3 regions of the Klebsiella planticola genome follow, and region 3 is predicted to be linked to each of the others. Evidence: predicted binding sites of a transcription regulator. Region 3 holds the regulator's gene; each other region holds the start of a gene.
The links. Region 3 encodes PhoB, which activates phosphate uptake and scavenging genes when phosphate is short. Its sites were predicted from a motif close to CTGTCATAAAACTGNCNNAT; they were not measured.
Positions count from the first base shown of each region.

Region 1: serA (phosphoglycerate dehydrogenase) is a predicted target of PhoB. The motif match lies at 1,866-1,885, and genes of this name have one in related genera.
Region 2: uvrB (excinuclease ABC subunit UvrB) is a predicted target of PhoB. The motif match lies at 2,002-2,021, and genes of this name have one in related genera.

Region 1 covers NZ_CP026047.1:845,872-849,154, forward strand. The annotation lists gene MC50_RS03980 (DUF2238 domain-containing protein) at 1-414, opposite strand, end outside; gene serA (phosphoglycerate dehydrogenase) at 448-1,680, opposite strand; gene rpiA (ribose-5-phosphate isomerase RpiA) at 1,948-2,607, opposite strand; gene argP (DNA-binding transcriptional regulator ArgP) at 2,775-3,283, shown strand, end outside.
Region 2 covers NZ_CP026047.1:3,407,466-3,410,748, reverse strand. The annotation lists gene uvrB (excinuclease ABC subunit UvrB) at 1-1,735, opposite strand, end outside; gene MC50_RS16470 (ABC transporter ATP-binding protein) at 2,473-3,195, shown strand; gene bioD (dethiobiotin synthase) at 3,137-3,283, opposite strand, start outside.
Region 3 covers NZ_CP026047.1:2,883,421-2,886,703, forward strand. The annotation lists gene sbcD (exonuclease subunit SbcD) at 1-770, opposite strand, end outside; gene phoB (phosphate response regulator transcription factor PhoB) at 980-1,669, shown strand; gene phoR (phosphate regulon sensor histidine kinase PhoR) at 1,691-2,986, shown strand.

The DNA of each region.
Region 1 (3,283 bases), 2.0 Mb from region 3:
CAGCGCAATGCAGCACACCAGAAACGAGAGCATCTTGCGCCCGCGCACATAGCCGCCGCGCAGCAGAATTTCCCGCGCCGCCAGCGCCGGAACCAACCCCTGGAAAAAGTGGCCAAGCTTATCGTACGGATTACGACTTAAATTCAGCCACGCCTGCACATCAAATCCAATCGGCACTTTCGCATACGTATACATCCCCCCAACCATCAAAATAATGGCATGGAAGAAGATAAGCGTGTAGAGGAGCGGCGTGAGCGGGTAGCGTGAACGCGTCACAAGCAGCAGCGGAACGATGATAATGACCGGCGTCACTTCCATCAGCCAGGTGAGGCTATCGTGGGTGCCCAACCCCGTCCATGCCAGAATCAGCAACAGCAGGAAGACACCGGTATTCTGTAGCGATGTGCTCATCATGTAAAAGGATCCCCGCAGGGATCCTTGCGTCAATCAGAACAGCAGACGGGCGCGAATGGTGCCCGGAATCGCCTTCATGGCCTGCAGCGCCTGCTGGGCCACATCTTCTTCGGCCTCAATATCAATAACCACGTAGCCCATCTGCGGCGTGGTTTGCAGATACTGTGCTGCGATGTTGATGCTCTGCGCGGCAAAGATCTGGTTGATAGCGGTCAGCACGCCGGGACGGTTTTCGTGGATGTGCAGCAAACGACGACCGCCGTGCAGCGGCAGAGAAACTTCCGGGAAGTTCACCGCTGAAAGGGTCGAACCGTTATCGGAATACTTCGCCAGCTTACCGGCCACTTCCAGACCGATATTCTCCTGCGCTTCCTGAGTTGAGCCGCCGATGTGCGGCGTCAGGATCACGTTGTCAAACTCGCACAGCGGCGAGCTGAACGGATCGCTGTTGGTCGCCGGTTCGGTCGGGAACACATCAATCGCCGCGCCCGCCAGATGCTTACGCGCCAGGGCATCGCACAGCGCCGGGATATCCACGACCGTACCGCGCGAGGCGTTGATCAACAGCGCGCCGGGTTTCATCAGCGCCAGCTCTTGCGCGCCCATCATATTTTTGGTGGAGGCGTTTTCCGGCACATGCAGACTAACCACATCGCTCATATTCAGCAGGTCGGAGAGGTGCTGGACCTGGGTAGCGTTGCCCAGCGGCAGTTTGCTTTCGATATCATAGAAATAGACGTGCATCCCCAGAGATTCAGCCAGAATACCCAGCTGCGTACCGATGTGTCCGTAACCGATGATCCCCAGTTTTTTGCCACGCGCTTCAAAACTGCCTACCGCCAGCTTGTTCCACACGCCGCGGTGCGCTTTCGCGTTAGCTTCTGGTACGCCGCGCAGCATCAGCAGCAGTTCGCCAATGACCAGCTCGGCAACGGAGCGGGTATTTGAGAACGGCGCATTGAAAACGGGAATCCCGCGTTTCGCTGCCGCGTCTAAATCAACCTGGTTGGTGCCGATGCAGAAACAGCCGACCGCCACCAGTTTTTCCGCGGCGGCGAAGATCTCTTCAGTCAGATGAGTACGGGAACGCAGGCCAATGAAATGGGCATCACGGATCGACGCTTTCAGCTCTTCGCTGTCCAGCGCGCCTTTATGAAATTCGATGTTGGTGTAGCCCGCCGCGCGGAGATTCTCCACCGCTTTTTGATGCACACCTTCAACCAGTAGAAACTTAATCTTGTCTTTTTCCAGTGATACCTTAGCCATTTCCCCGTCCTGTTTTGTCTTATCTGATGTCGTGCTGAACGAAAGTTCTTCTCAGCAACATATCAAAAAAAACTATCGCGGCAATATGAACGTTTGCGTCGACGACCTGAAGAAATATCACGCAGAGGGAAATGGCAGGACAAAACACCAGAAAGAAAAGAAAAGGTAGATTGTTACTAAGCCTGGTTGCATAAATGTGACAGAAGTCACCAAATTTAGCCTGGAGAAAAAATATTTGCGAGGGAGCCATTCGCTCCCCCGATTATATTATTTTACGATGGTTTTTACGCCATCGGCGGTTCCAATCAGTGCCACATCCGCTCCGCGGTTGGCAAACAGGCCAACGGTGACGACGCCAGGAATACCGTTAATTTTGTTTTCCAGAGCGATGGCATCAAGAATTTCCAGGCCGAAGACGTCAAGAATCACGTTACCGTTATCGGTCACCACCCCCTGGCGATACTCCGGACGGCCGCCCAGCTTCACCAGCTCGCGCGCGACAGCGCTACGCGCCATCGGAATGACTTCGACCGGCAGCGGGAATTTGCCCAGAATATCCACCTGCTTGGAGGCATCGGCGATGCAGATAAACTTGTCTGCTACCGAGGCGATAATCTTTTCGCGAGTTAACGCCGCCCCACCGCCTTTGATCATCTGCATATGGCCATTAATCTCGTCGGCGCCATCAACATAGATCCCCAGGCGGTCCACGCTGTTCAGATCGAAAACCGGAATGCCAAGGCTTTTCAGTTTTTCGGTGGAGGCATCAGAGCTGGAGACCGCGCCTTCAATCTGCCCTTTCATGGTGCCCAGCGCATCGATAAAATGCGCGGCCGTGGAGCCCGTACCGACACCGACGATGGTGCCCGGTTGTACATACTGCAATGCCGCCCAGCCTACTGCTTTTTTCAGTTCATCTTGCGTCATGATTATGGTCCGAGATGTGAATACCTGTGGCGCATTATAGAACACCGGGAGGGGAATTGTCCCTGCGACAGGGTCACACAACTGAACAGACCATTTTTCATCTTCATCAAAAACGAATTTATGTCATAGTGCGAGTTAATGAAAAGTGATAGGGGTACGCCAGAATAATGAAACGACCGGACTACAGAACACTACAGGCGCTGGATGCGGTGATAAGAGAACGTGGGTTTGAGCGCGCCGCGCAGAAGCTCTGCATTACACAGTCCGCCGTCTCTCAGCGTATTAAACAGCTGGAAAATATGTTCGGCCAACCGCTGCTGGTGCGTACCGTGCCGCCGCGTCCGACCGAACAAGGGCAGAAACTGCTGGCCCTGCTGCGTCAGGTTGAGCTGCTGGAAGAGGAGTGGCTGGGCGATGAACAGACCGGCTCCACACCGCTGCTGCTGTCGCTGGCGGTCAACGCCGACAGTCTGGCCACCTGGCTGCTGCCCGCGCTGTCTAATGTCCTTTCCGACTCCCCTATCCGCCTCAATCTGCAGGTGGAGGATGAAACCCGTACTCAGGAACGCTTACGTCGCGGTGAAGTGGTCGGCGCGGTGAGTATTCAGCCGCAGGCGTTGCCGAGCTGCCTGGTGGATCAGCTCGGGGCGCTGGACTATCTGTTCGTCGCCTCGAA
Region 2 (3,283 bases), 520 kb from region 3:
TATAGCGCTGCTGCTTCTCACGGCGACGCTCGGTCTCGCTGATGGCTTTCGCCATCGAAGCCGTAATTTTATCGCCATACAGAATCGCTTTACCGTTGATATTACGCGCGGCGCGGCCGATGGTCTGAATCAGCGAGCGTTCGGAACGCAGGAAGCCCTCTTTATCGGCATCCAGAATTGCCACCAGCGACACTTCCGGCATATCCAGCCCTTCACGCAGCAGGTTGATACCGACCAGAACATCGAACTCGCCCAGCCGCAGGTCGCGGATGATCTCCATACGCTCTACGGTATCGATATCGGAGTGCAGGTAGCGCACGCGTTCGCCGTGCTCTTCCAGATACTCGGTTAAATCTTCCGCCATGCGTTTGGTCAGGGTGGTGACCAGCACCCGCTCGTTGATGGCGACGCGGATGCGAATTTCCGACAGCAGGTCATCGACCTGAGTCGCCACCGGACGCACTTCGATCAGCGGGTCAAGCAGCCCGGTCGGACGTACCACCTGATCGACCACCTCATCGCCGGATTTATCCAGCTCATAAGGACCCGGCGTCGCTGAGACGTAAATGGTCTGCGGCGCCAGCGCCTCAAACTCTTCGAACTTCAGCGGGCGGTTATCCAGCGCCGACGGCAGACGGAAGCCGTACTCCACCAGCGTCTCTTTACGCGCCCGGTCGCCGCGGTACATGCCGCCGATTTGCGGAATGGTGACGTGGGATTCGTCGATCACCAGCAGTCCATCCGCCGGCAGGTAGTCAAACAGCGTCGGTGGCGGTTCGCCCGGCCCGCGCCCGGAAAGATAGCGCGAGTAGTTTTCGATACCGGAGCAGTAGCCGAGCTCGTTCATCATTTCGAGGTCGAACTGAGTACGCTGGCTCAGACGCTGCTCTTCCAGCAGCTTGTTGTTCTCCAGCAGCACCTTCCGCCTGTCGGCGAGCTCGACTTTAATCTCTTCCATCGCCTGCACGATGCGCTCGCGTGGCGTCACGTAGTGCGTTTTCGGGTAGATGGTATAGCGCGGAATCGTCGATTCAACCTGACCGGTAAGCGGATCGAACAGCGACAGCCGCTCAACCTCTTCATCGAACAGCTCGATACGCAGCGCAATATCGTCGGATTCCGCCGGGAAGACGTCGATCACTTCACCGCGCACGCGGAAGGTGCCGCGCTGGAAGGCCTGATCGTTACGGGTATACTGCAGCTCCGCCAGGCGGCGCAAAATCGCCCGCTGGTCGATCAGCATGCCGGTGGTCAGATGCAGCATCATCTTCAGGTAGAGATCCGGGTCGCCCAGACCGTAGATAGCCGATACTGAAGCCACCACCACCACATCGCGCCGCTCAAGCAGCGCTTTGGTCGCCGACAGACGCATCTGCTCGATATGCTCGTTCACCGACGCATCCTTCTCGATGAAGGTGTCTGAGCTCGGCACGTAGGCTTCAGGCTGATAGTAATCGTAGTAGGAGACGAAATATTCCACCGCATTGTCCGGGAAGAACTCTTTCATTTCGCCGTACAGCTGCGCCGCCAGGGTCTTATTCGGCGCCAGCACCATCGTCGGACGCTGGAGATCGGCGATAACGTTAGCAATGGTGAACGTCTTACCCGACCCGGTCACCCCCAGCAGCGTTTGGTGCGCCAGACCATCTTCCAGCCCCTCTTCCAGGCGTCGGATAGCTTCCGGCTGGTCGCCAGAAGGACGGAATGCGGAATGCAGCGTGAACGTTTTACTCATATGTCTGGCCCTGAAGAAGGATGAAGCGCCTGGTGATATGCGGCAGGTGTTTAATTCTACCCTTCACGCTCATTTTTGCCAATAAATAATACTGGATATAAAAACAGTGTTAGATTATCGTTTGTTCCTGAAATGGTCGGCATGCGCGTCGTTTTGGGGTAAAAAAAGACCATCCTGCAGAATAATCCGCCAGACAGTAGGGTTATCCCCAAAAAAATTTATCATTTAACATTTGTCAAGCAAGGTGGTGAATCTTTTATGGCATCAGGTGACACTTTCCTTACAGCCATTGCTTTTATTCAACTAATTGATATTTAATGATATTAAACAAAAGATGGGTTTCGCGCCAATTCAGCCGCAGGCCGCGTAATCTCTAGCTTACCGCAAGTTCTCTAACTCTAATACACAAGGTTATCCACAGGAATAGTGGATAAGTGTCTGCAGGCCATGGCTTCTGCCACCCCGCAGAAATCGACCGGCGGTGAAAATCGACCGCCTAAAAAAAATTATCGAATTATTTTTGATATTTATCAGCTAAGGGTGCCTGCCTTTTTGTTGCTTTCTGCACCATTTTTCATACCCGTTAGCACCGGGAGAGTGCAACCGCCTCGCTGGCCCGCCTTCACCCCGCCCCGCCGCAGCTGCCCATACGGGAAAAAACCGAAACTTCTTTTTCCTGGCAAGAGATTTGCAGAATCTTCATGTCGCCCGCTATCCCCAAACAGGAGAAAACGTCTATGTTGAGTCTACGCGCAGTCAATCAGTACTACGGAAATCAGCACACGCTATGGAATGTCGACCTTGAACTTCAGCCGGGGGAGTGCACCTGTGTGATGGGACTCCAGGGGATGGGCAAAACCACGCTGGTGAACTGCATTACCGGGCATCTTCCGGTCGCCAGCGGCAGTATGACCTGGCATGACGTCGGTTCGCCGCCCTGCGATATCACGCCGCTCTCCGCCCATTCCCGTTCGATTATTGGCATCGGCTATGTCCCGCAGGACAGGCGGATCTTTTCTCAACTGAGCGTCGAGGAGAATCTGCATATTGCGCTGGCCGCCGGAGGAAACCCGGGCGTCGCCGTCAAGGGGGAGATTTACGATTTTTTTCCGGATCTCTACGGACGACGTCAGCATAAAGCCGCCATGTTGTCAGAAGATGACCAGTACCAGCTGGCGCTGGCGAGAGCGCTGGTTGTCCGGCCGCGTCTGCTGATTCTTGATGAGCCTTCGCGCGGCAGCGGACAGCACTTCGTGCATAAGCTGGGTGACCTGCTGGTGCGCCTGAACCGCGACATCGGCTTAACGGTGCTGCTTGCCGAACAGCACCTGCCGTTTATTCGCCGGGTAGCGGACCGTTTTTGCCTGCTGCATCGCGGGCGTAACGTGGCGCAAGGCCGCGTTATCCAGCTGGATGAACCGCTGCTGGCACAGTGGATGACGCCCGATCCAGCGCGCTGAGATCCAGGTACTGGCCGAGATCCTCACGCCGCGACGCGTCCGCCAGCCATGGGATCTCACCCAGCAACGGAGCCGCAAGTCGATCGTT
Region 3 (3,283 bases):
AGATTGACGCTTTTGCTTTTTCCTGTCTCATCAAAGCTGAGGGCGATGGGGGAGCCGCTGTAGCGAATATGTTCGCTGCCGCCAATCTTTTGCGCCCGGTGAATATGGCCGAGGGCAATATAATCAACGGGGGGAAAATGGCTGGCGGGAAATGCCTCCAGCGTGCCGATGTAGATATCGCGCACCGCATCGCTTTTGCTGGCGCCGACGGTGGTCAGGTGGCCGCTGGCGACGATCGGCAGCGGTCGATCGCCGCGCAGGGCGCAGGCCGCTTCGTACTGCTGCTGATAATAGTCGCTGATGGCGTTCAACAGCAGCTGCTGTTTTTCGCCGCTGGAGTGTCCGGCCTGGCTGGTGACCAGCTCGCGCGGGCGCAGGAAGGGGACCGGGCAAAATATGGCGCCGGGGGTGCCGTCGCGCTGCGGCAGAATAAAGGGGGCATGGCCGGCGCTGGCCACCACCGTGGTTTTCAGAAAGGCCAGAATATCGCGGGATTCATTCAGCGTCGCCACCGAATCGTGGTTGCCCGCCAGTACCACCAGCTGGCAGCCGGTCTGTTGAAGCTGAACCACAAAGCGGTTATACAGCTCGCGAGCGTAGCTTGGCGGCGAGCCGGTATCAAAGATGTCGCCGGCGACAATAATGGCATCGACCTCGTGCGCCTGCGCGCTGGTCAGCAGCCAGTCGAGAAAGGCCGAGTGTTCGGCGGCGCGGCTCTTGCTGTAAAAATTCTGGCCAAGGTGCCAGTCAGAGGTGTGGATGATGCGCATAAGTATTCCCTGGCGAAAAAGCATGGGCGCATTATATACCTGTCATCCGGCAGGTTGCCCCTTTAACGCCTGCAGGATCGATTGTTACTCCTTGTCATTATTCAAAATCCGCTATCATATGACGGTCATTTTCTTCATAAATCTGTCACAAAACTGACGCATAATGGCGCCGCACTCTATACTGATGGCTAAAAAATACAGGGTAAATAATGGCGAGAAGAATTCTGGTCGTTGAAGATGAAGCTCCGATCCGCGAAATGGTCTGCTTTGTTCTTGAGCAAAACGGCTTTCAGCCCGTCGAGGCGGAAGATTATGACAGTGCGGTGAATCAACTCAATGAACCCTGGCCTGATTTGATTCTCCTCGACTGGATGCTGCCGGGCGGATCGGGTCTCCAGTTTATCAAGCTGCTCAAGCGTGAGGCGATGACCCGCGATATCCCGGTCGTCATGCTCACCGCCCGCGGTGAAGAAGAGGATCGTGTACGTGGTCTGGAAACCGGCGCCGATGATTACATCACTAAGCCTTTTTCACCGAAAGAGCTGGTGGCGCGAATCAAAGCGGTGATGCGCCGTATTTCGCCGATGGCTGTGGAAGAAGTGATTGAAATGCAAGGGCTTAGCCTTGACCCTTCTTCCCATCGCGTGATGACCGGAGAAAGTCCGCTGGACATGGGGCCGACGGAGTTTAAATTGCTACACTTCTTTATGACTCACCCGGAACGCGTCTACAGCCGTGAACAGCTGCTGAATCACGTCTGGGGGACGAACGTGTATGTAGAAGACAGAACGGTGGATGTGCATATTCGCCGTCTGCGTAAAGCGCTGGAACATAGCGGCCATGACCGGATGGTACAAACGGTCCGCGGCACGGGATATCGTTTCTCCGCCCGTTTCTGAATCTCGACAGGAGTGTGAACCGTGCTGGAACGGCTGTCATGGAAAAGGCTGGCGCTTGAGCTTTTCTTATGTTGTATCCCGGCCCTGATTCTTGGGGCGGTGGTGGGTTATCTGCCGTGGTTTTTGCTGGCGGCAGTAACCGGACTTCTCATCTGGCATTTCTGGAATTTATTACGTCTTTCATGGTGGCTATGGGTCGACCGTAGCATGACGCCACCGCCGGGAAGCGGCAGCTGGGAACCGCTGCTCTACGGCCTTCACCAGATGCAGATGCGCAATAAAAAGCGCCGACGCGAACTGGGCAGTCTGATCAAACGCTTTCGTAGCGGGGCGGAGTCGTTGCCCGATGCGGTGGTGCTGACGACGGAGGAGGGGGCCATCTTCTGGTGTAATGGTCTGGCTCAGCAGATCCTCAATCTGCGCTGGCCGGACGACAGTGGACAAAATATTCTTAACCTCCTGCGCTACCCTGAATTTGCTCACTACCTCAAAAACAGGGATTTCTCAAAGCCGCTCAATCTGGTCCTCAATACTGCTCGTCATCTGGAGATCCGCGTCATGCCCTACAGCGACAAACAGTGGCTGATGGTGGCGCGCGATGTGACGCAGATGCACCAGCTGGAAGGCGCGCGGCGCAACTTTTTTGCCAACGTCAGCCATGAGCTTCGCACGCCGTTAACGGTACTGCAGGGCTATCTGGAGATGATGCAGGAGCAGGTGCTGGAAGGGATGACGCGCGAAAAAGCGCTGCATACGATGCGCGAGCAAACCCAGCGCATGGAGGGGTTAGTCAAGCAGCTGCTGACGCTGTCGCGGATTGAAGCGGCGCCGACGCTGGCCATGAATGACAAAATCGACGTGCCGATGATGCTGCGGGTGGTGGAGCGAGAAGCCCAGACGCTCAGCCAGCAGAAGCAGACGCTCCACTTCCACGTCGATGAGACGCTGCTGGTGCTGGGCAACGAAGAGCAGCTGCGAAGCGCGATGTCCAATCTGGTGTATAACGCGATTAACCATACGCCAGCGGGGACGGAGATTACCGTCAGCTGGCAACGGGCGCCGCATGGCGCGTTGTTCAGCGTCGAGGATAACGGTCCGGGGATTGCGCCCGAGCACATTCCGCGTCTGACCGAGCGCTTCTATCGCGTGGATAAGGCGCGTTCGCGGCAAACCGGCGGCAGCGGTCTTGGGCTGGCGATTGTCAAACATGCGGTAAATCATCACGACAGTCGCCTGGAAATTGAGAGTACGGTAGGCAAAGGGACGCGTTTTAGTTTCTTACTCCCGGAACGTTTAATTGCCAAAAAAAGCGCCTGAACGCGCCCTTGTCAACATGACTTGCCAATGACCAGCTTCGGCTGGTCATTTTCGTTTGCAGTCACTTTTTAGCCGCGTAATTAATGAACGCCTGCTGCTTTTTTGTTCGCATGATTAGCCGGAGGTTTTCCTTAGATATGGTCAATAATCCCGCTCATAAAAATAGACTTAGCATAATCATCTGCTTTTGCGATCCCGCCTTGCATTAAAACGTTATAAGCGTTTAAATTGCCCCCCATGCAGTCGCAGACAGACTGTTTTTGCGTGGTAATTCAAAAAACAATTCTTTCCCACGCG